Regions from separate parts of the Bradyrhizobium sp. CCBAU 53415 genome, predicted to be linked through region 2. Evidence: predicted binding sites of a transcription regulator. Region 2 holds the regulator's gene; each other region holds the start of a gene.
The links. Region 2 encodes PhoB, which activates phosphate uptake and scavenging genes when phosphate is short. Its sites were predicted from a motif close to TGTCATNNANCTGTCAT; they were not measured.

Region 1: XH87_RS04470 (UDP-2,3-diacylglucosamine diphosphatase) is a predicted target of PhoB. The motif match lies at 1,648-1,664, and genes of this name have one in related genera.
Region 3: XH87_RS17345 (DUF47 domain-containing protein) is a predicted target of PhoB. The motif match lies at 3,722-3,738, and genes of this name have one in related genera.
Region 4: XH87_RS18515 (YdcH family protein) is a predicted target of PhoB. The motif match lies at 1,795-1,811, and genes of this name have one in related genera.

What each region holds. Positions count from the first base shown of each region.
Region 1 covers NZ_LBJF01000001.1:968,879-974,566, forward strand. The annotation lists gene XH87_RS04455 (c-type cytochrome) at 1-214, shown strand, start outside; gene XH87_RS04460 (Lrp/AsnC ligand binding domain-containing protein) at 226-471, opposite strand; gene thiD (bifunctional hydroxymethylpyrimidine kinase/phosphomethylpyrimidine kinase) at 600-1,400, shown strand; gene XH87_RS04470 (UDP-2,3-diacylglucosamine diphosphatase) at 1,688-2,500, shown strand; gene XH87_RS04475 (glycosyltransferase family 4 protein) at 2,514-3,557, shown strand; gene XH87_RS04480 (threonine/serine dehydratase) at 3,621-4,604, shown strand; gene XH87_RS04485 (caspase family protein) at 4,787-5,688, opposite strand, start outside.
Region 2 covers NZ_LBJF01000002.1:296,650-302,337, forward strand. The annotation lists gene pstS (phosphate ABC transporter substrate-binding protein PstS) at 1-583, shown strand, start outside; gene pstC (phosphate ABC transporter permease subunit PstC) at 769-1,758, shown strand; gene pstA (phosphate ABC transporter permease PstA) at 1,763-2,608, shown strand; gene pstB (phosphate ABC transporter ATP-binding protein PstB) at 2,605-3,426, shown strand; gene phoU (phosphate signaling complex protein PhoU) at 3,438-4,154, shown strand; gene phoB (phosphate regulon transcriptional regulator PhoB) at 4,177-4,884, shown strand; gene XH87_RS07740 (GcrA family cell cycle regulator) at 5,229-5,688, opposite strand, start outside.
Region 3 covers NZ_LBJF01000023.1:311,580-317,267, forward strand. The annotation lists gene XH87_RS17325 (ABC transporter ATP-binding protein) at 1-432, shown strand, start outside; gene XH87_RS17330 (ABC transporter substrate-binding protein) at 478-1,701, shown strand; gene XH87_RS17335 (branched-chain amino acid ABC transporter permease) at 1,791-2,654, shown strand; gene XH87_RS17340 (branched-chain amino acid ABC transporter permease) at 2,656-3,624, shown strand; gene XH87_RS17345 (DUF47 domain-containing protein) at 3,781-4,425, shown strand; gene XH87_RS17350 (inorganic phosphate transporter) at 4,495-5,502, shown strand; gene sugE (quaternary ammonium compound efflux SMR transporter SugE) at 5,495-5,688, opposite strand, start outside.
Region 4 covers NZ_LBJF01000024.1:50,342-56,029, reverse strand. The annotation lists gene XH87_RS18535 (GGDEF domain-containing protein) at 16-738, shown strand; gene XH87_RS18530 (hypothetical protein) at 741-992, opposite strand; gene XH87_RS18525 (hypothetical protein) at 1,015-1,233, opposite strand; gene XH87_RS18520 (YdcH family protein) at 1,362-1,568, opposite strand; gene XH87_RS18515 (YdcH family protein) at 1,898-2,077, shown strand; gene XH87_RS18510 (NAD(P)/FAD-dependent oxidoreductase) at 2,246-3,349, opposite strand; gene XH87_RS18505 (sensor domain-containing protein) at 3,552-5,688, shown strand, end outside.

The DNA of each region.
Region 1 (5,688 bases), on a different contig from region 2:
GAAGCGCCTTGGCGAGTGGAGCGCGAAGGATCTCGCCAATTTCCTCAAGACGGGTGAGTTGCCGGACGGCGACAGCGTCGGCGGCGCGATGACGCGCGTGATCAAGAACACCTCGCAATTGCCGGACCAGGATCTCGCGGCGATGGCGGAGTATCTCAAATCGCTGCCACCGGTGGACGGGCCGACGCCGCCGAAACGCAAGCAGGCGAGCTAGCGTAGCAAACGCTAGCCCGTGCCGAACGCCTTGAAGGTGATGATGGTGAGGGTGTCCTGGATACCCGGCAGCACCTGCACCTTCTCGTTGACGAAATGGCCGATGTCGGTGTCCTTGTCGACGTAGAACTTCACCAGGAGGTCGTATTGGCCGGCCGTGGAGTAGATCTCGGAGGCGATCTCGGCTTCGGCAAGCGCATTGGCCACCGTATAGGACTGGCCGAGCTTGCATTTGATCTGAACAAAAAAAGGAACCATCGCGGGCACTCCGAAAGCGTATTCTTCCGGCTAATAGGCCAAAACCGGCCGGATTTAGCAAGCGAACTTGCCGGGTTTGGCGCGGGCTTGCTAAGACGGGCCATGGCTTGAAAACGCGGAAAATCGTCATGACGACCCCGGTCGCAATCACCATCGCCGGCTCCGATTCGAGCGGCGGCGCCGGCATCCAGGCGGATCTGAAGACCTTTGCCGCGCTCGGCGTCTACGGCGCCTCCGTGATCACGGCGCTGACGGCGCAGAACACGCGCGGCGTTACCGGCATTCACGCGGTGCCGGCCGAGTTCGTCACCGAACAGGTCGACGCCGTGTTCTCCGATCTCGAAATTGGCGCGGTGAAGATCGGCATGGTGGCCCAAGTCGCCAGCATCGATGCCATCGCGGCCGCGCTGTCGCGCTGGCGGCCCCGGCACATCGTGCTCGATCCCGTGATGGTGGCGACCTCCGGCGACCGCCTGCTGGCCGCGGAGGCCGTCAACGCCCTGCGCACCAGGCTGATACCGCTGGCCGCCGTGATCACGCCGAACCTGCCGGAGGCCGCGGCTCTGCTCGACCAGCCGGTCGCGGGGAGCGAGGCCGAGATCGAAAGCCAGGGACGCCGTCTGCTGGCGCTCGGCTGCCGCGCCGTCCTGGTCAAGGGCGGACATGGGGAGGGCGCGGAGAGCATCGACTATCTGGTCGGTGCGGAAAGCACCATCGCGCTCGCGGCGCCGCGCATCGCCACCCGCAACACCCATGGCACCGGCTGCTCGCTGTCCTCGGCGATCGCGGCCGGGCTGGCCAAGGGCGAAGACCTGGAAAACGCCGTGCGCCATGCCAAGTCCTGGATCAGCGCCGCGATCGGCGCCGCCGACCGCTTCAGCGTCGGGCACGGCCACGGGCCGATCCATCATTTCCACAGATTCTACTGAGGCGGGCCGCCCGCGGCAGCGCCGCCGCGGTGCACGTTGGGGGCACGCTAGCCCCCACATCGTCATGGCCTGTCCCGGCCATCCACGCCTTGCCACGCAGCACGAAGAACGTGGATGCCCGGGACAAGCCCGGGCATGACGATCACCTTCTGCGGCGCCATGTCGCCTGATTGTCGCATGCGACTGATATTCGCGGGGCGGGCGAGGCGAAGTTTGATTCGTATCTGAGGTGCCTCAAGGTTCAATCGGTCATCCCCCTGTCACGGGACATTGTTACAGGCTGGCGCATGGGAAGTTACGATATGAGTGACGAGAGCCCGGAGCGGCGCTTTCGCACCTTGTTCATCTCCGACGTCCATCTCGGAGCCCGCGGTTCTCAAGCCGATCTTCTGCTCGACTTCCTGCGCCACCACGACGCCGACACGATCTATCTCGTCGGCGACATCGTCGACGGCTGGGCGCTGAAATCGAGCTGGCACTGGCCGCAGTCGCATAACGACCTCGTCCAGAAGCTTTTGCGCAAGGCGCGCAAGGGCGCCAAGATCATCTACATCCCCGGCAATCACGACGAGTTCCTGCGCAACTATTATGGTACGCATTTCGGCGGCATCGACGTCGTCGAGAACACAGTTCACACCGGCACCGACGGCAAGCGCTATCTCGTCATCCACGGCGACATCTTCGATCTCGTGGTGCAGAACGCCCGCTGGCTCGCCCATCTCGGCGACAAGGCCTACGACCTCGCGATCCAGATGAACCGCCTCGTCAACTTCTTCCGCCGCCTGTTCGGCGTGCCCTATTGGTCGCTGTCGCAATGGGCCAAGCAGAAGGTCAAGAACGCCGTCAACTATATCGGCGCGTTCGAGCAGGCGCTCGCGGCCGAGGCGCGGCGCCACGATGCTGACGGCGTGATCTGCGGCCACATCCATTACGCCGTCATCCGCGACGAGGCCGGCATCCGCTACATGAATTGCGGCGACTGGGTCGAGAGCTGCACGGCCCTGGTCGAGCATGACGACGGGCATTTCGAGATCATCACCTGGGCGGATCATTTGCAGAGGCCGGCAGCCGTTCCGCAGGTCGCGGCAAGAGCCGCGTGACAAGGCCCGCATGATGCGCATCCTGGTCGCGACCGACGCCTGGCACCCGCAAGTCAATGGTGTGGTTCGGACGCTGACCAAGCTTGCCGACGCCGCCAAAGGGCTCGACGTCGAATTCGCGTTCCTGACGCCGCAATCGTTCCGCACCTTCGCGATGCCGAGCTATCGCGACGTGCGGCTCGCCATGCCGCGGCCGGCCCGGATCGCCGGGCTGATCGAGGAAGCGCGCCCGGACAGCATCCACATCGCGACGGAAGGGCCGATCGGCCTGATGGTCCGCCGCTATTGCCGCCAGCGCAAGCTGCCGTTCACGACCAGCTTCCACACCCGTTTCCCCGAATATGTCCGCGCCCGCGTGCCGGTGCCGGGCTCGCTGATCTGGCGCGCGCTGCGCCGATTCCACGCGCCCAGCCGTGCCGTGATGGCGGCAACGCCGGCGCTGGCCCGCGAACTGACCGACCGCGGTTTCGACAATGTCGTGCTGTGGCCGCGCGGGGTCGATACCGGCCTGTTCCATCCCCGTGCCATCGATCTCTGCCTGCCGGCACCGGTGTTCCTATCGGTCGGCCGGGTCGCGGTGGAGAAGAATCTCGAGGCCTTCCTCGACCTCGACCTGCCCGGCACCAAGGTCATCGTCGGTGACGGCCCGGCGCGGGCCTCGCTCGAACAGGCCTATCCCGACGCGATCTTCCTCGGCGAGAAGCACGGCGAGGCGCTGGCGGAAATCTACGCGGCCGCCGACGTGTTCGTGTTCCCCAGCAAGACCGACACGTTCGGCCTGGTCCTGCTGGAAGCGCTCGCCAGCGGCCTGCCGGTCGCGGCCTTTCCGGTGAGGGGCCCCCGCGACGTGATCGGCGTTGCGCCGGTCGGCGCGCTCGATCACGATCTGCGCAGTGCCTGCTTCGCCGCGCTCGACATCTGTCGGCAGGACTGCGTCGCGTTCGCCGCCAATTACACCTGGGAAGCCTCGGCCCGGGTCTTCATCGACAGCATCCAGGCGGTCGGGGCGGTGCTGCCCGGCCGGACCAGCGCGGAACAGCCGCGCCGGGTCGCCTGAGCAGGTAAAACCTCTCGCGGAGGTGTCTTGCCCGGGCCTCATCGGCCGCGATAACATTCCGCCATGACCGAACAGCTCCTTCCGGTCGGCCCTGCCGACATCGATGCCGCGGCGCGCGTGATCGCGCCTTACGCCATCCGCACCCCGCTGTTGTCGTTTCCCGTGCTCAACGAGCGCGTCGGCGCCAAGGTGTTCTTGAAGCCGGAGATGCTCCAGCGCACCGGCTCGTTCAAGTTCCGTGGCGCCTTCAACAAAGTGTTCTCGATCCCGCAGGACAAGCGCGCCGGCGGCGTCGTCGCGTTCTCCTCGGGCAACCATGCCCAAGGGGTGGCGGCCGCGGCTAAGATCCTCGACATGCAGGCAACCATCGTGATGCCGGCGGATGCGCCGCTGTCGAAGCGCGAGCGCACCAAATCCTACGGCGCCGAGGTCGTGCTGTATGACCGCGACCGTGACGACCGCGAGGCGATCTCGCGCGGCATCGCCGAGAAGCGCGGCGCCACACTTGTGAAACCCTATGACGATCCCTTCGTGATCGCGGGGCAGGGCACCGCCGGCCGCGAGGTCGCCGAGGACATGGCAGCGCTCGGCCTCAGCCCCGACATCGTGGTGGCGCCGGCCTCCGGCGGCGGCCTGATCGCGGGCGTCGCGACCGCCGTGAAGGCGCGCTACCCGCTGGCCGAGATCGTGGTGGCCGAGCCCGAGGCATTCGACGATCACGGCATTTCGCTGAGCGCCGGCCACCGTGAGCCGCATCCACCGGCCGGCCGCACCATCTGCGACGCGCTGATGGCCTTGATGCCCGGCGAGATGACGTTTGCAATCAACAGCAAGCTGCTCGCGCGTGGTGTCACGGCGTCCGATGCCGAAGTGGGGGCTGCCGTTGCGTTCGCCTATCGCGAGCTCAAGCTCGTGGTGGAGCCCGGTGGTGCCGTGGGCCTCGCCGCGCTGCTGGCGGGACGTCTCGAGGTCGCTGGGAAGAATGTCGTCATCGTGCTCTCCGGCGGCAATGTCGACGCGGATTTGTTTGCCGAGCTGGTGGCTTAGTCGTCATTCCGGCGCTCGCGAAGCGAGAGCCTGGGGTCCATTTCTCAACCGACCCTGCCGCACGATGGATTTCCGGGCCTGCGCCTTCGGCGCATCCCCGAATGACGATGCTCAAGAGCTGACATGAAGAAGGGGCAGAGCATTGCGGCTCTGCCCCTTTGTCGCGTCTGCCTTCCGTGCGATCAATGCATGAAGCCGCCGCGACGGTTGCCGCCGCCGTTCATGCTCGGCGCCTGGTTCATCGACTGCCGGAAGTTGTTGTTGCTGTTGACCATGCGGTTCGGCATCGCATTGAACTGCGGACGGTTGTTCAGCACTTTGTTTTGCACTTGCATCTTGTTCACCGGATTGCTGTTGGGCTTTACGATGCCGGTGTTGCCGTTGTTGATGCGGATCGGGTGGTTCTGCGTCTGAACATTGATCGGCTTCACGTCGACCTTCGTGCCGCCTTTGCCGATAGTCGCCGGCATGCTCACGATCTTGCCCGGCTTGGCGTTGCCGCCATTCTGCGTGGTGTTGGTTGCAGGCAAGGTCACGATCTTGCCGATCCCGCCATTGCCGTTGGTCGTGTTGGTCGGCGCGGGCAGGGTGACGATCTTGCCCGGGGTCTGCGACGGCGTGCCGTTCTGCGGGTTCGGCAGGTTGCCGCCGATCTGCGCGCCGCCATTACCCTGCTGCAAGGGCATGTATTTGGGCTGGCCGAGATTGCCGATCTTGAAGGTCGGCGCAATGTTCTGCGGCGCCAGGAACTTGGTCGCCTGCATCAGGGGGATCTGCTTCGGCTGCGCCTGCAGCTTCAGCGCGACCTGTGCATAGGGGCTGTTGCCGTAGCTGTCATAGAAGCTCTTGTAGGCAAGCGGCGAGTTCGTGAGCACCGCCTTGTGCCAGGCCTGCGAGAGCAGGAGGTTCTTGAGCAGCCAGCGGACGTGGTCGCACAGCGGGTCGTGCGGGTACATCTGGATGAACTCCTGATAGTATTCCGGCCGGCCCTCGGACACGACGTAGTCATAGGCCTGGCGGGTCGAGCGGCTGGGCAGGTTGGAGGCCATCTGCACCACTGGTGCATTCACCGGCGTGCGGTTGG
Region 2 (5,688 bases):
GAAGCTGCCGTCGGAGGCGATCACCGTGGTCCGCCGTTCGGACGGTTCGGGCACCACCTTCAACTTCACCAACTACCTCTCCAAGGTCAGCGCGGACTGGAAGAGCAAGGTCGGCGAGGGCACCGCGGTCGAGTGGCCGGTCGGCGTCGGCGCCAAGGGCAACGAAGGCGTGTCGGGCAATATCAGCCAGACCAAGAACTCGATCGGCTACGTCGAGTACGCCTATGCCAAGCAGAACAAGCTGACCTACACCAAGATGGTCAACAAGGCCGGCAAGACGGTTGAGCCGACGATGGAGTCGTTCCAGTCGGCCGCATCCAATGCCGACTGGGCTCATGCGCCCGGCTACTATGTCATCCTGACCGACCAGCCCGGCGACAAGTCTTGGCCGATCACCGCCTCGACCTTCATCCTGATGCACAAGGAGCCGGTCGACAAGGCCGCCGCCAAGGAAGCCCTCAAGTTCTTCGCCTGGGCCTTCAAGAACGGCGACAAGATGGCTGAGGAGCTCGACTACATCCCGATGCCGGACAACGTGGTCAAGCTGATCGAGAAGACCTGGTCGGCCGACATCAAGAGCTGAGCTTTCGCGATTGCTCGCGCCCCGTCGTTCCGGGGCGCGAGCGCCGCGAGCGACCCGGAATCTCGTCATTCCGGGTCTGGTCCTTCGGACCATCCCGGAATGACGCCGGATAGATCGTCGACAAGACCGCCTTTGTTGGCGGCACGCAGATGGCGTAAGTAAAACAGGGGATCGACGTGGCTGAGATGGCTGTCGAGAGCAATGTGATTGATGCTGCCGGTCCATATGACCGCGCCAAGGCCTTGAGCGCGTTCAAGCTCGGCGACGTCACCTTCTATTGGATCACGCGGTTGTCCGCGATCTCGGTGCTGCTCATTCTCGGCGGCATCATCATCTCGCTGATCGTCGGGGCGTTCCCGGCGATCAAGGAATATGGCCTCTCCTTCCTGTGGACGCAGCGCTGGGCGCCGTCGGCCGATCCGCCCGTGCTCGGCGCGCTCGGGCCGATGTACGGCACGCTCGTCACCTCCTTCATCGCGATGCTGATCGCCATTCCCGTCGGTCTCGGCATTGCGATCTTCCTCACCGAGCTTTGTCCGCAATGGCTGCGCCGCCCGATCGGCATGGCGATCGAGCTGCTCGCCGGCATTCCCTCGATTATCTACGGCATGTGGGGCTTTTTCGTGCTCGGGCCGTTCCTGGCCAACACCTTCCAGCCCTTCATGATCAGGGTGTTCGACGGCGTTCCTGTGCTGGGTGCGATCTTCGCCGGTCCCCCGTCCTATCTCAGCCTGTTCAACGCCTCGCTGATCCTCGCCATCATGGTGCTGCCCTTCATCACCTCGATCTCGGTCGACGTGTTCAAGACGGTGCCGCCGGTGCTGAAGGAAGCCGCCTACGGCGTCGGTTGTACCACGTGGGAAGTCGTGCGCAGCGTGGTGATCCCCTACACCCGCGTCGGCATCATCGGCGGTGTCATGCTGGCGCTGGGTCGCGCGCTCGGCGAGACGATGGCCGTGACCTTCATCATCGGCAATTCGTTCCGCATCTCCTCGTCGATCTTCGCCCCGGGCACCACGATCTCAGCGGCGATCGCATCCGAGTTCGCCGAGAGCGACGGCCTGCACCAGTCCGGCCTGATCCTGCTCGGTCTGCTGCTGTTCGTGCTGACGTTCTTCGTGCTCGCGGCCGCGCGGCTGATGCTGATGCGCCTGGAAACCAAGGCCGGAAAGTGAAGCCATGAACCCGATCTATTCGCGCCGCCGCCGCTGGGACATCGTCATACGCGGCCTCTGCATCGCAGCCGCCGCCTTCGGCGTCACCTGGCTCGCGCTGATCCTGATCACGCTGCTCTACAACGGTCTGGCCGGGCTCAACCTTCAGGTCTTCACCGCAGACACGCCGCCGCCCGGATCGAGCGAGGGCGGCCTGCGCAACGCCATCGTCGGCTCGCTGATCATGACCGTGATCGGTGTCGGCATCGGCGCGCCGCTCGGCATGTTCGCCGGTACCTATCTCGCCGAATACGGCCGCAACGACAAGCTGACCTCGGTGATCCGTTTCATCAACGACATCCTCTTGTCGGCGCCCTCGATCATCATCGGCCTGTTCATCTATGGTGCGGTCGTGGTGCCGATGCGAGGCTTCTCGGCAATCGCCGGCGCGCTGGCGCTCGCCGTGATCGTGATCCCCGTCGTGGTGCGCACCACGGAGGACATGCTGCTGCTGGTGCCGAACCCGCTGCGTGAAGCCGCCAGCGCACTCGGTCTGCCGCGTTCGCTGGTGATCAAGCGCATCGCCTACCGTGCGGCGCGCTCCGGCCTCATCACCGGCGTGCTGCTCGCCACCGCCCGCGTCGCCGGCGAGACCGCGCCGCTGCTGTTCACCGCGCTGTCCAACCAGTTCTTCAGCCTGAGCCTGGACAAGACGATGGCCAACTTGCCGGTGACCATCAACAACTTCGTGCAGAGCCCCTACGCCTACTGGAAGCAACTCGCCTGGAGCGGGGCGCTGCTGATCACCCTGACTGTGCTTGCCCTGAACATTGGCGCCCGCATCCTTGGTGCCGAGAGGACCGCAAAATGAGTGAAATGTCTATTTCCGTAAGCGCGCCGACCGTTCATCCCGGCTCGCAGCCGCTGCCCGAGGCGCCTGCCAAGGTCACCGCGCGCAACCTCAATTTCTACTACGGTGAGCACCATGCGCTGAAGAACATCAATCTGGCGCTGGGTACCAATCGCGTCACGGCCTTTATCGGCCCGTCCGGCTGCGGCAAGTCGACCCTGCTGCGCATCTTCAACCGGATGTACGACCTCTATCCGGGCCAGCGCGCCACCGGCCAGCTGTTGCTCGACCAGACCAACATTCTCGACCCCAAGCTCGACCTCAATCTGCTGCGCGCCCGGGTCGGCATGGTGTTCCAGAAGCCGACGCCGTTCCCGATGACGATCTACGAGAACATCGCCTTCGGCATCCGCCTCTACGAGAAGATCTCGAAGTCCGAGATGGACGATCGCGTCGAGAAGGCGCTGCGCGGCGGCGCGCTGTGGAACGAGGTCAAGGACAAGCTCAACGCCTCCGGCCTGTCGCTCTCGGGCGGCCAGCAGCAGCGCCTGTGCATCGCCCGCACCGTCGCGGTGCGCCCCGAGGTGATCCTGTTCGACGAGCCCTGCTCGGCGCTCGATCCGATCTCGACCGCCAAGGTCGAGGAGCTGATCCAGGAACTGTCCGAGAACTACACGATCGCGATCGTCACCCACAACATGCAGCAGGCCGCGCGCGTCTCCGACAAGACCGCCTTCATGTATCTTGGCGAGCTGATCGAGTTCGACGACACCAGCAAGATCTTCACGTCGCCGACCGACCGGCGAACGCAGGATTACATCACCGGCCGGTTCGGCTGAGGAGACGGGACATGGGTACTGAACATACCGCAAAGGCTTTTGACACCGACCTCCAGGAGCTCACCCGCCTGGTCGCCGAAATGGGCGGGATCGCCGAGCGCATGATCGTCGATTCCGTCGACGCGCTGATCCGCCGCGACGTCGCGCTCGGCCAGCGCGTCGTCGCCACCGACGCCGATCTCGACATGCTGCAGAAGCGCATCGAGGAGCGCGCGGTGCTCACCATCGCCCGCCGCCAGCCGATGGCGGTCGACCTGCGCGAGATCGTCGGCGCCATGCGCGTTGCGACCGATCTCGAGCGCATCGGCGACCTCGCCAAGAACATGGGCAAGCGCGTCGCCGCGCTGGAGACCGACTTCCATCCGCTCAAGCTGTTCCGCGGCCTGGAGCACATGACCGATCTCGTGCAGCAGCAGGTCAAGTCGGTGCTGGACGCCTATGCCGCTCACGACCTGCCGGCGGCGATGGCGGTGTGGAAGGGCGACGAGGAAGTCGACGCGATCTGCACCTCGCTGTTCCGCGAGCTCCTCACCTACATGATGGAGGATCCGCGCAACATCTCGTTCTGCATCCACCTGATGTTCTGTGCCAAGAACATCGAGCGGATCGGCGACCATGCCACCAACATCGCCGAGACCGTGTTCTACATGATCGAGGGCCAGGCCATCACCGACAAGCGGCCGAAGGGCGACATGACCACGTTCGCCACGACGATACCGAATACCTGAAGACTTAAGGAGCGACGGTACCATGGGCGCACGCATTATGGTGGTTGAGGACGAGGAAGCTCTCACCGAGCTTCTCCGTTACAACCTCGAAGGCGACGGCTATGACGTCGAGACGGTGATGCGCGGCGATGACGCCGACACCCGCCTCAAGGAGCACATTCCCGATCTGATCGTGCTCGACTGGATGCTGCCGGGCCTGTCAGGCATCGAGCTGTGCCGGCGGCTGCGCACCCGCTCCGAGACCAAGCAGCTGCCGATCATCATGCTCACCGCCCGCGGCGAGGAGAGCGAGCGGGTGCGGGGACTTGCGACCGGCGCCGACGACTATATCGTCAAGCCATTCTCGGTGCCGGAACTGCTGGCGCGCGTGAAGGGTCTGCTCAGGCGCGCGAGCCCCGAGCGGCTCGCCACGGTGCTCGCCTATGGCGACATCGAGCTCGACCGTGACAAGCGCCGCGTCGCGCGTTCGGGCCGGCCGATCGACCTCGGCCCGACCGAATATCGCCTGCTGGAGTTCTTCCTGGAGCATCCCGGCCGGGTGTTCTCGCGCGAGCAACTGCTCGACAGCGTCTGGGGCCGCGACATCTACATCGATGAACGCACCGTCGACGTTCATATCGGTCGTCTCCGCAAGCTGCTCAATCTCGGCCGCGAGCAGGACCCGATCCGCACCGTCCGCGGCGCCGGTTATGCGCTCGACGATCGCTTTGCGAAGGCGGAGCAGACCTAAAGCATGATCCGGAAAAGTGCGCAGCGGTTTTCCGAAAAGATCATGCTTAAACGACGACCTACAGCGCGATGACGATTCATCCTGATCGCATCGCGCTTTAGTCTAAGGTTTGCAGACTTTGGTTTGGCGTAGTGCAATCACACTCTCAGTGTCGTCCCTGCGAACGCAGAGACCCATAACCACAGGAAGTGGTTTGGCGAAGACTCGGAGTGATCATCCCGTGCAATGACAGCGCCCCGGGATTATGGGTCCCTGCGCCCCGTGCGCAATTGCGCACCAGGCAGGGACGACATCCGATGTGTTGAGCCGTTTTCGCGCGCCGGCTGACGAGGCGCGCTGATAACCTACCGCGTTCCCGGCTTGGCCGGTGCGCGCCGGCGATCTGCCGCCGGCTGATAGGCCACGCGCGAATGCTGGGCGCAGTAGGGCAGGCCGGACAGCGCCTTGCCGCCGCAGAAGAAGAAATCCGGGCTCGAGGGATCGCCGACCGGCCAGTGGCAGGTCGCCTCGTTCAATTCCAGCAGCGACAGTCGCTGGCTCATCGGCACCACGTTGTCGTAGGTGACCGGCTCGGCCTCCACCTCGACCTCGAAGGCCTGCGCCAGCGCGGTGTTGCCGCGCGCAACGGGGCGGGTCACCCGCATCATGTGCTGCGCGGGCCGTGCCTTGCGCGGCCGGGGCGCTGCCGAAGAAGGGCTCTTGGCGCGGCCGGACAGGCCGAGCCGGTGCACTTTGCCGATCACGGCATTGCGGGTCACATTGCCGAGCTCCGCCGCAATCTGGCTGGCCGAAAGTCCGGCCTCC
Region 3 (5,688 bases), on a different contig from region 2:
TTCTCCAGCCTCGACGTGCGGGAGAATCTGATGCTGCCGCCGGTGGTCCGTGAAGGCGGACTGCCGCTCGATCAGATCTTCGAGCTGTTCCCGAACCTGAAAGAGCGGCTGGGCAGCCAGGGCACCAAGCTGTCGGGCGGTGAGCAGCAGATGCTGGCGATCGCGCGCATCCTGCGCACCGGCGCGAGCTTCCTGATGCTGGACGAGCCGACCGAGGGTCTCGCGCCCGTCATCATCCAGCAGATCGGCCACACCATTGCACGGCTCAAGAAGGAGGGTTTCACGATCCTCCTCGTCGAGCAGAACTTCCGGTTCGCGTCCACCGTCGCGGACCGCTATTACGTGGTCGAGCACGGCAAGATCATTGACGGGTTTTCCAACGCCGAGCTTGCCGCCAACATGGACAAGCTCCACACCTATCTGGGTGTCTAGGGCGATCGGAAATTTCACCAACCAAGAACTTTGAGGAGAAGCCGCATGCACACCAGGTCAATCGCTGCATTCCTGCTCGGCACGGCGCTGGCGCTTACCGCGACCGGCGGCGCTCTCGCGCAGGACAAGACCGTCAAGATCGGTGTCTTGACCGACAATTCCGGCCTCTATGCCGACCTTGGCGGCCCGGGCTCGACGTTGGCCGCACAGATGGCAATCGAGGATTCCAAGCTTGCCACCAAGGGCTGGAAGGTCGATCTGATCTCGGCCGACCATCAGAACAAGCCTGACATTGGCACCGCGATTGCGCGGCAATGGATCGACGTGGAGAAGGTCGACGTCTTCATGGATGTGCTGAACTCCGGCGTGGCGCTGGCGGTCAATAACGTCGTGAAGGAAAAGAACTCGGTCATGATCAATTCGGGCGCGGCGACGTCCGATCTCACGAACGCGCAGTGCACGCCCAATACCGTGCACTGGACCTACGATACGTACATGCTGGCACACAGCACGGGGGAGGCGTTGGTGAAGGCCGGCGGCGATACCTGGTTTTTCATCACGGCCGACTATGCCTTCGGTCACGCGCTCGAGCGCGACACTGCGGCAGTCGTCAAGGCAGCCGGCGGCAAGGTTCTCGGAGACGTCAAGGCGCCGCTGAATAACGCTGATTTCTCCTCCTTCCTTCTCCAGGCCCAGGCATCGAAGGCGAAGATCATCGGCATGGCCAATGCCGGCGGCGACACCACCAACACGATCAAGCAGGCTGCGGAATTCGGCATCGTCAAAGGCGGTCAGAAGCTGGCGGGCCTCCTGCTGTTTCTCACCGACGTCCACTCGCTCGGTCTCAATGTCGCGCAAGGCCTGAATCTGAGTTCGACGTTCTACTGGGATATGAACGATCAGACCCGGGCGTTTGCGAAACGGTTCGCCGAGCGTGCGAAGAACAAGGCCATGCCGACCATGGTCCAGGCGGGCGTCTATTCCGGCCTGCTGCATTATTTCAAGGCGCTCGAGGCCCTCGGCGGAAATCCGCACGATGGTGCCAAGGTGGTCGCGAAGATGAAGGAGATGCCGACCGACGATCCGTTGTTCGGCAAAGGAAGCATCGAGCCGAACGGCCGTGCACTGCATCCTGCATATCTTTTTGAGGTGAAGGCGCCTTCGGAATCGAAAGCACCCTGGGACTACTACAAGCTGGTCGGCACGACCCCGGCGGACAAGGCCTTTAGGCCGCTCTCGGAGAGCGCCTGTCCGCTGGTGAAGAAGTAAACATGGCTTGCGGCCGTCGGCGTTCGAGAGACGCTGGCGGCCTCTTCGACGCAAGCCGAACGAGATAATTGGGACCGGGTGCGGGATCGATGCAGGCTCTATTCGCTCAGCTACTGGTGGGACTGATCAACGGCTCGTTCTACGCGCTGCTCAGTCTCGGGCTCGCCGTAATCTTCGGCATGCTCAACATCATCAATTTCGCCCATGGCGCGCTCTACATGATGGGCGCCTTCGTCGCCTATTTCCTGCTGAACCTCGGCGGGATCAACTACTGGTGGGCGCTCTTGCTGGCGCCCATCATTGTCGGCATCTTCGGCATGATCCTGGAACGGACCATGCTGCAATGGCTGACCGGGCTCGATCACCTCTACGGCCTGCTGCTGACCTTCGGCATCGCGCTGATCGTGCAGGGTGTGTTCCAGAACTATTTCGGCTCCTCCGGCCTGCCTTACGCCATTCCGGACCAGCTCAGGGGCGGCATGAATCTCGGCTTCATGTTCTTGCCCGTCTATCGCGGCTGGGTGGTCGTGTTCTCGCTGGTCGTGTGTCTTGCGACCTGGTTCCTGATCGAGAAGACGCAACTCGGCGCCTACCTGCGCGCCGCCACCGAAAATCCGACGCTGGTGCGCGCCTTCGGCATCAACGTGCCGCGCATGATCACGCTGACCTACGGCCTCGGCGTCGGCCTGGCCGCGCTCGCGGGCGTGCTCTCGGCGCCGATCAACCAGGTGCGGCCGCTGATGGGCGCCGATCTCATCATCGTCGTGTTCGCGGTGGTCGTGATCGGCGGCATGGGATCAATCATGGGTTCCATCATCACCGGCTTTGCGCTCGGCGTGATCGAGGGCCTGACCAAATATTTCTACCCCGAGGCCTCCAACACCGTCGTGTTCGTGCTGATGGTGCTGGTGCTCCTGGTGAAGCCAACGGGATTGACGGGAAGGGCGGCCTGACATGACAACCCTGACGGACGACACGCTGCCGACAACCCCTCGCGCGATGCGCGACGAGATGATCGTATTCGTGATGATGGCGCTGCTGCTGGCAGCGGTGCCGTTCACGGGAGTCTACCCGTTCTTCGTGATGCAGGCGCTGTGCTTTGCGCTGCTCGCCTGCGCCTTCAATCTGCTGATCGGCTATGGCGGATTGCTGTCCTTCGGCCACGCGATGTTCCTGGGCACCGCCGGCTATTGCAGCGCGCATGCGCTGAAGGTGTGGGCGTTGCCGCCCGAGCTCGGAATTCTCGTCGGCATCGCCGCGGCTTTCGTGCTCTCGATCATCACGGGCTACATCTCGATCCGCCGCCAGGGCATCTATTTTTCGATGATCACGCTGGCGCTGTCGCAGCTCCTGTATTTCATCTACCTCCAGGCCCCGTTCACCCACGGTGAGGACGGCATCCAGGGCATTCCGCAGGGGCACATGTTTGGCGTCTTCGATCTGTCCAAGCCCACGGTGCTGTACTACGTCGTGCTGGCGGGCTTCCTCGCCGGCTTCCTCTTGATCTTCCGCATCATCAACTCGCCATTCGGCGAAGTCCTGAAGGCGATCCGCGAGAACGAGCCGCGCGCGATCTCGCTCGGCTACCGCACCGACCAGTACAAGTTCCTGGCGTTCGTCCTGTCGGGGACGCTGGCCGGCTTTGCCGGCGCGCTGAAGGTGTTCGTGGCGCAGAACGCCTCGCTCACTGACGTGCATTGGACGATGTCGGGCGAGGTCGTGCTGATGACGCTGGTTGGCGGTCTCGGCACCATCTTCGGGCCGGTGGTCGGCGCCTTCGTGATCATCGCCATGCAGCAATATCTGGCGGGCTTCGGTCAGTGGGTGACGGTCATTCAGGGTTCGATCTTCGTGATCTGTGTGCTCACGTTCCGCCGGGGCGTCATCGGCGAAATCGCGCATTACTTCCGGCGATCGCTCTAAGTATCTGATTTAACATTAGTTTAAAGGTCGCTTGAAAGCGGTGGATGACCCGGCTCCGCGGGCGTGAGATGACACGCGCGCGGATCGAAAATGGTCTATGACAGTTTTGTGACGGTCCCTTCGGGCCTGGCCATTTCCAACCGGTAGCCTATCCCCATGATGCGATGGTTTCGTGCGTTCCTGCCCAAGGAGGAACGGTTCTTCGACCTGTTCGACCGGCATGCCCAGACGGTGATCCAGGGGGCGATCGCGCTCCAGGGCATGCTCAATGGAGGCGAGGAGACGCCGGTCTATTGCCAGCGCGTCAACCAGTTCGAGAACGATGCCGACAACATCACGCGTGAGGTGCTGACGGCGGTGCGCCGCACCTTCATCACCCCGTTCGACCGCGGCGACATCAAGAACCTCATCACGTCGATGGACGATGCCATCGACCAGATGCAGCAAACGGCCAAGGCGGTCATGCTGTTCGAGGTTCGCACCTTCGAGCCTCCCATGCGCGAGATCGGCGGGCTCCTGATCGAGTGCGCCAATCTGGTCGGGCGTGCGCTGCCGCTGATGCAATCGATCGGCCCGAACGTCGCCATGCTGTCCGCCATCACCGAAGAGCTCGGCAAGCTGGAGGGCCGGGTCGACGATCTCCACGACATCGGTCTGAAGGAGCTGTTCCTCAAGCATCGCGAGGGCAATGCAATGGACTTCATCGTCGGCGTCGAGATCTACGACCACCTCGAAAAGGTGGCCGATCGCTTCGACGACGTCGCGAACGAGATCAACAGCATCGTCATTGAGCAAGTGTAACGCATGATCCGGAAAAGTGTGCCGCGGTTTTCCGCACAGATCATGCGCAAGGTTTAAGGCAGGGTTGCCGTGGATGCCGCGTTGGGTCTTCCCGTCCTGGTCGGCTTGATTGCCGTCGCGCTGCTGTTCGACTTCCTGAACGGCCTGCACGACGCCGCCAATTCGATCGCGACCATCGTCTCGACCCGCGTGCTGCGGCCGCAATTCGCGGTGTTCTGGGCCGCGTTCTTCAATTTCGTGGCCTTCATGGTGTTCGGGCTGCACGTCGCCCAGACCATCGGCACCGGCATCATCGATCCCTCGATCGTCGATGCCCAGGTGATTTTCGCCGCGCTCATGGGTGCCATCGTCTGGAACCTCGTGACCTGGGCGCTCGGCATCCCGTCCTCCTCGTCGCACGCGTTGATCGGCGGGCTCGTCGGCGGCGGCATGGCCAAGGCGGGGATTTCTGCGGCGGTCTGGAGCGGCCTGTCCAAGACGGTGCTGGCGATCGTGCTGTCGCCGCTGGTCGGTTTCCTGCTCGCAATGATGCTGGTGGCGATTGTGTCCTGGGCCTCCGTGCGCTCGACGCCGTTCGCGGTCGATCGCGCTTTCCGCATCCTGCAATTCGCCTCCGCCTCGCTCTATTCGCTCGGCCACGGCGGCAACGACGCACAGAAGACCATGGGCATCATCGCGGTGCTGCTCTATTCGCAAGGGTATCTCGGCAGCGACTTCTCGGTGCCGTTCTGGGTGGTGCTATCGTGCCAGGCGGCGATGGCGCTGGGCACGCTGATGGGCGGCTGGCGCATCGTCCGCACCATGGGCCTGCGCATCACGAAATTGACCCCGATGCAGGGCTTTTGCGCCGAGACGGGCGGCGCCGCGACCCTGTTCATGGCGACCTATCTCGGGGTTCCTGTCTCGACCACCCACACCATCACCGGCGCCATCGTCGGCGTCGGCGCCGCCCGCCGCGTCTCGGCGGTGCGCTGGAACGTCGCCAGCTCGATCGTCTATGCCTGGGTGATCACGATCCCGGCCTCGGCCATCGTCGCGGCGCTGACCTGGTGGCTGGTCCAGATCTCCGTCAGGTGACGAATTTCAGCCCGGCAATCCCGGCGACGATCAGCGCGATGCTGGCAAGACGGAAGGCCGTTGCCGGCTCGCCGAACAGGACGATGCCGAGCGTCGCGGTGCCGACCGCGCCGATGCCGGTCCAGACCGCATAGGCGGTTCCGACCGGAAGGGATTTGAGCGCAAGTCCGAGCAGGATGACGCTGC
Region 4 (5,688 bases), on a different contig from region 2:
ATTGAGCAGGTGCCCATGAAGAAACCAAGAAGGGCGAGTGCTGCGAAGGCCAAAACGGGCCGGAAGACCAGCACCGACCGATCCAAAGCCGCCCTCAAGCGGCTGACCGGGCGTCCGGCGAGGCCGCCGCGGCGTGCCGCGTCGGGCGATGATGGAGCCAGGGACGTCAGGGCGACAATCCGGGGCTTGCGGACCAAGCTCAAGGAGGCGCAGCGCCGGGTCGCGGAACTGGAAGCTGCGGCCGACACCGATTTCCTGCTCGCGATTCCCAACCGGCGCGGCTTCGAGCGCGAGCTCGCGCGCGCCATCGCCTATATGAAGCGCTACCGCGCCAGCGGGGCGCTGATCGTGCTCGACGTCGATCGGCTGAAGCCGATCAACGATTCATTCGGTCATGCCGCCGGCGACGAGGTGCTCAAGGCGATCGTCGCCACGCTGACGCGGCAGGTCCGCGCCTCTGACGTGGTTGGCCGGCTCGGCGGCGACGAATTCGCGCTGCTGCTCTGGAATCTCACCGAGACCGATGCCAAGGCGAAGGCCGCGGCTTTCGAGCAGGCGATCGACGAATTGTCCTTCGTCTTTCGCGGCCAACACGTGACCGCGGGCGCCTCCGCCGGCGTCGCGCTGCTGGGGGCGCAGTCCGACGCCGGCCGCGCCCTGGAGGAGGCGGATGCCGCCATGTACGTGCGCAAGGCGTGTCGGCGGCACGAGCCGCGGATCAGGCTGATCGGCAGCTGAACTTACAGTGTCCCCAGATCTTCCGGCACGCTGCCGAATTTACGCAGCAGCCTGGCGTCGCCGAATTCGCCGGTCATGGGATCGCCGCTGCGGCTGAACGCGACCGCGCCGATGTGGCCGGCACCGTGTGCCAATATCTCGGCGCGTCGCAGCGCGGCGGCCGAGCTCTGGCATTCCTCGGCAGTGCCCGCGACCGGCGAGCCGTCGGCATCGATCAAGAAGGGCATTGCAACGTAATAGGTCACATCCGACATGGCGTTGCTCCAAAGATGAAACTCAGGCGGCGCTGCTTCCGCCCCGCATCCTGCCGCGCGAAGTTTCCGGAACACAGCCGGCGGAAATCGCCGCCTGCAATTCCTCCAACTCGGCTTCGAGATATTCATTGGCCATGATCAGTGCCTTGATCGTGCTGCGCAGATTGCCGTCACACATCGCGATCGCCTGATCACAGGCCTGTTCATAATGGCTGTTGTCGAGAAGGGGCGTTGCCGACATCTGCGTTGTCCTCGTGTCGTGGGCTTAGGCGTCTTCTGAGGAGTTGGGTTCTCTGGAATGTTCCTATTTTGTTCTTTTTGAGTCAAGCGGATTCCTGCGGCTGAGCCGTAGCGAGGCCGGCTCGCGGATCAGGCTATGATGTCGGGGGTAATCTGGTCTTCGATGAACGCTATGCGGTCACGCAACAACAGCTTGCGCTTCTTCAGCCGCTGTAACCGCAATAGGTCGGGGGCCGGCGATTGATGCAGTGCATCGATCGCTGCGTCGAGATCTCGGTGTTCCTGCTGCAACCGGGTGAGCTCGGCTTCGAGCTCACGCTCGTCTTCATTGGTCATGTCTGCGGTGGCCAAAAGCCGATAGGCGTGAGATCTGGGCTGTGGATGCCCTGTGGAAATTATCGTCCTTGCGCAGCGTGATCGCAAGCGATCTGCGACCCTCGCTCGCCGATCTCCCGCAGCATATTTCTGCAGGTAGCTGCGGCGTTGCGCAGGCGCATTGATATCATGGATTTTTCCCGCGTGGTTCCCTTAGTCACGCTTCGTTGCACATGAACTTTCAAAAATGACGCTGCGATGACGGATACCCATCGACAGGACGAATCGGTGATGTAGACTTGTTCGTCCGGATCGAATCCTGAGGTTCAACCCTACCGAGGAGGTTTCGAATGACAATTCAGGCACATCTTGTTGAATTGGAACGGAAGCACAAACTTCTCGAAAACGAATTGCACGAAGCTCTCGTGCACCTTTCAACAGACGACCTGCAAATTGTTGAATTGAAGCGCCGGAAGTTGATGGTCAAGGACCAGATCGAGCGTCTGAAGCAAGGCGATACGCTCCACTAGCAGCCCCCGTAATAGCGTAGAGTTGATCACATCCTTTCACGCAGGGATGAAAGCGTTCGTGCTCATCCCTGCCGCAAGGTCGAACCGCGCAAGATGCTCGCGCGGCGCCTGCCTTGTCTGGATGCGCTGTCTTGACGCCAGCCGGTATGCACTTCCCTCGAAAACGCTCTAGATGTCTGCGAGCTCGGCGACGTGGTCGGCGATCGCGAGCGACGACGTCAGTCCCGGGGATTCGATACCGAACAGGTTGATCAAGCCTGCGACGCCGTGATCGCGCGGGCCCTGCATCAAAAAGTCCTGCGTGGCCACCGCCGGCGGCACGATCTTCGGGCGGATGCCCGAATAGCTCGGCATCAGCGCCCCGTCGGGCAGCGTCGGCCAGTACTTGCGGATCGCCGGATAGAAGCGCTCGGCGCGTGACGGATCGACCTCGTAGTTGATCGCCTCGATCCACTCGACGTCGGGACCGAAGCGTGCCTGCCCTGCCATGTCCAGGGTCAGATGTACTCCTAGCCCGCCGGGTTCGGGCACCGGATAGATCAGGTGCGAGAACGGCGCCTTGGCGTTGCAGCTGAAGTAGTTTCCCTTGGCGAGATAGGCCGGCGGAATCCGGTCCAGCGGCATGCCGTCGATGTTGCGCGCCACCGTCGTCGCCGACAGCCCGGCGGCGTTGACGAGGAGGCTGCATTGCAACGTCATCGGCGCTTCGCCGCCGGCCTCGACCTCGACGACGCCGGCCGTCGCCTTGGCGCGGATCAGCGGGGTGTGAAACGCGAAGGCCGCGCCGGCGTCCTCGGCCTCGCCGCGCAGCGAGAGCATGTAGGCGTGGCTGTCGATGATCCCGGTCGAGGGCGAGAGCAGCGCGGCATCGCAGGCGAGCGCCGGCTCCAGCGCGCGTGCCGCCTCGCCCGTGAGCAGCTGCATGTCGAGCACGCCATTGGCCTCGGCGTGCGCCTTGATCAATTGCAGCTTCTCGGTTTCCTTCGCATTGGTCGCGACGATCAGCTTGCCGCAATTCTTGTGGGGGATGCCGCGCTCGGCGCAATAGCGGTAGAGCGCGTGCTTGCCGCTGACGCACATGCGCGCCATCCAGCTCCCGGCGCGGTAGTAGATGCCGGCATGGATCACCTCGCTGTTGCGCGAGGAGGTAATGGTGCCGATGGCCTCGGCTTCCTCGAGCACGATGACCTCGCGCCCGGCCTGGGCGAGCTTCCGGGCCACCGCGAGCCCGACCACGCCGGCTCCGATGACGATGCAATCGACCTTATCCATGGTGGTGCAGGATGTCCGCCGGAAGCGCCGGTGGCAATGGACCCGGGAACGAGGGCGCGGGATCGTTTTCCGTTAAGGAAGCATTTATCATGTCAGGGCAATTGCCGTATTTGGCGTCACATTTTTCTGTTGCGCGTACAGGCGTTTACCCGATCCAAACCCGCGAGGCCAGACAATCCGACGTTGAAATCGCGGGTGGCTGATGGCTGAGAAGAACTGGCAACTGGGCAGCACGCTTCCGATTGCTGTGCAGGCCGTTCTGTGCCTGGCCGGTGCGGTCACGCCTGCGGGTGCCCTTGCGGTATCAGACGGCTTCACCGCTCCGGGCGATCTCGACAAGCTCGCTCCCAACGCGGTCTGGGAAGCCCTGATCGCGGGCATCGTCGTGTGCTCGTTCCTTGCCGCTGTCGCGTTGTGGATTCATTCCTCGCTGCGCCAGTCCAGGCGTTTGCAGCTGCGGCGCAACGCCTTCATCTCCTCCGCCATGAACAATCTCAACCAGGGCGTGGTGATGACGGATGCCCAGCGCCGCGTCATCTTCTGCAACGATCGCTATCTCGATATCTACGGCCTGACACGGTCGCATATCCGGGCCAAGATGAGCGGCCGCGAGCTGCTCGACCTGCGACGTCGGCGCGGGGTGCTCGGCGGCGCGTCCGATGACGAGTTCTACGAGAGCGCGGCAAGCCCCAACGGCCTGATCACCGAACTGCCGGACGGACGGGCCATTCTGGTGAAATTCTTCGTGCTGCCGAACGGCGGCTCGGTGGCGACGCATCTCGACGTCAGCGAGCAGCGCAAGCTGTCGCGGCAGCTTGCCTCCACCAAGCAATTCCTGGAATCGGTGCTCGACCATGTGCCGGCCTGCGTGGCGGCCAAGAACATCGAGGACGGCCGCTACATCTTCGCGAACAGCGCCTACGAGCGGTTCTGGGAATTGTCGCGGGACTTCGCCGTCGGCAGGAATGCGCGGGAGCTGTTTGCGCCGCGCTCGGCGGCCAGCATCGAGGCGGCCGACCGGGCGGCGCTCGATGCGCCGGATGGCCAGTACCGCAATGAGTTCGAGGTCGACCGCGCCGGTGCGCGGCGCATGGTCGCCTCGATCCGGATCGTGGTCCGCAACGAGAGCAACAAGCCCGAATTTCTGCTTATCGTGTTCGAGGACATCACCGATCGCCGCTCGTTGTCGCAGGAGCTGGAGAGCACCAAGAAGTTCCTCGAGCTCGTGGTCGACAACATCCCGGTGGCGCTGATCGTGGAACAGGTCAAGGACGGCCGCTATCTGCTCGCCAACCGCAGCGCGGAGACGATCCTCAACCGCAGGCGTGAGGAAGCCACCGGCCTGACCGCTTCCGACATTTTCAACGCCAAGGAAGCCAAGCTGATCATCGCGCGCGATGAGGCCGCGATCAAGAAGCGCGGGATGATCACCGAGGAGCATCCGATCTCCACCAAGGACGGCCTGCGGCTGTTCCTCACCCGCCGCGCCACAGTGCTCAACGATGCCGGCGAGCCGCAATATCTGATCAAGACCCACGAGGACGTCACCGACCGCCGGCAGACCGAGTCGCGCATGGCGCATATGGCCTATCACGACGGCCTCACCGATCTGCCGAACCGCGCCGCCTTCCTGCAGGCGCTGACCCAGATGATCGAGGCCTGCGAAGGAACCCGCGAGGAGTTTGCGGTGCTCTGCGTCGACCTCGACGGGCTCAAGGAGGTCAACGACGTCTTCGGCCATGCGCTCGGCGACAAGCTCCTGATCGAGGTGGCCCATCGGCTCCAGGACTCCGCGCGTGGCGGCGTGGTGGCGCGCCTGTCCGGCGACGAGTTCGGTCTTATCATCGACGGCAAGCAGCCGGACGCGGGCCTTGCGCTGGCGCAGCAGCTCGGCGAGGCCGTCGCTAAGGAGTTCCAGATCGACGGCCGGTCGGTGCGCGCCGGCGCTACCACCGGCATGGCGATCTTCCCGCACAATGGCACTGATGGCGCCTCGCTGCTCGCCAATGCCGGTGCGGCGTTGTTCCGCGCCAAGCAGAAGTCGCGCGGCACGATCAGCCTCTACCAGCCGGAGATGGACCAGCAGATCCGCGATCGTCGCGTGCTGCATCAGGATCTCTCGATGGCGGTCAAGAACGGTGAGCTCTCGCTCGCCTTCCAGCCGCAGGCGGCCGCGGGTCACAGCGTCGCCGAGAGCGAGATCATCGGATTCGAGGCGCTGGCGCGCTGGCAGCATCCGGTGCGCGGCCAGGTCTCGCCCGCCGAATTCATCCCGATCGCCGAGGAGAGCGGCCTCATCGTCGAGATGGGCGAGTGGATCCTGCGCGAGGCCTGCCGCG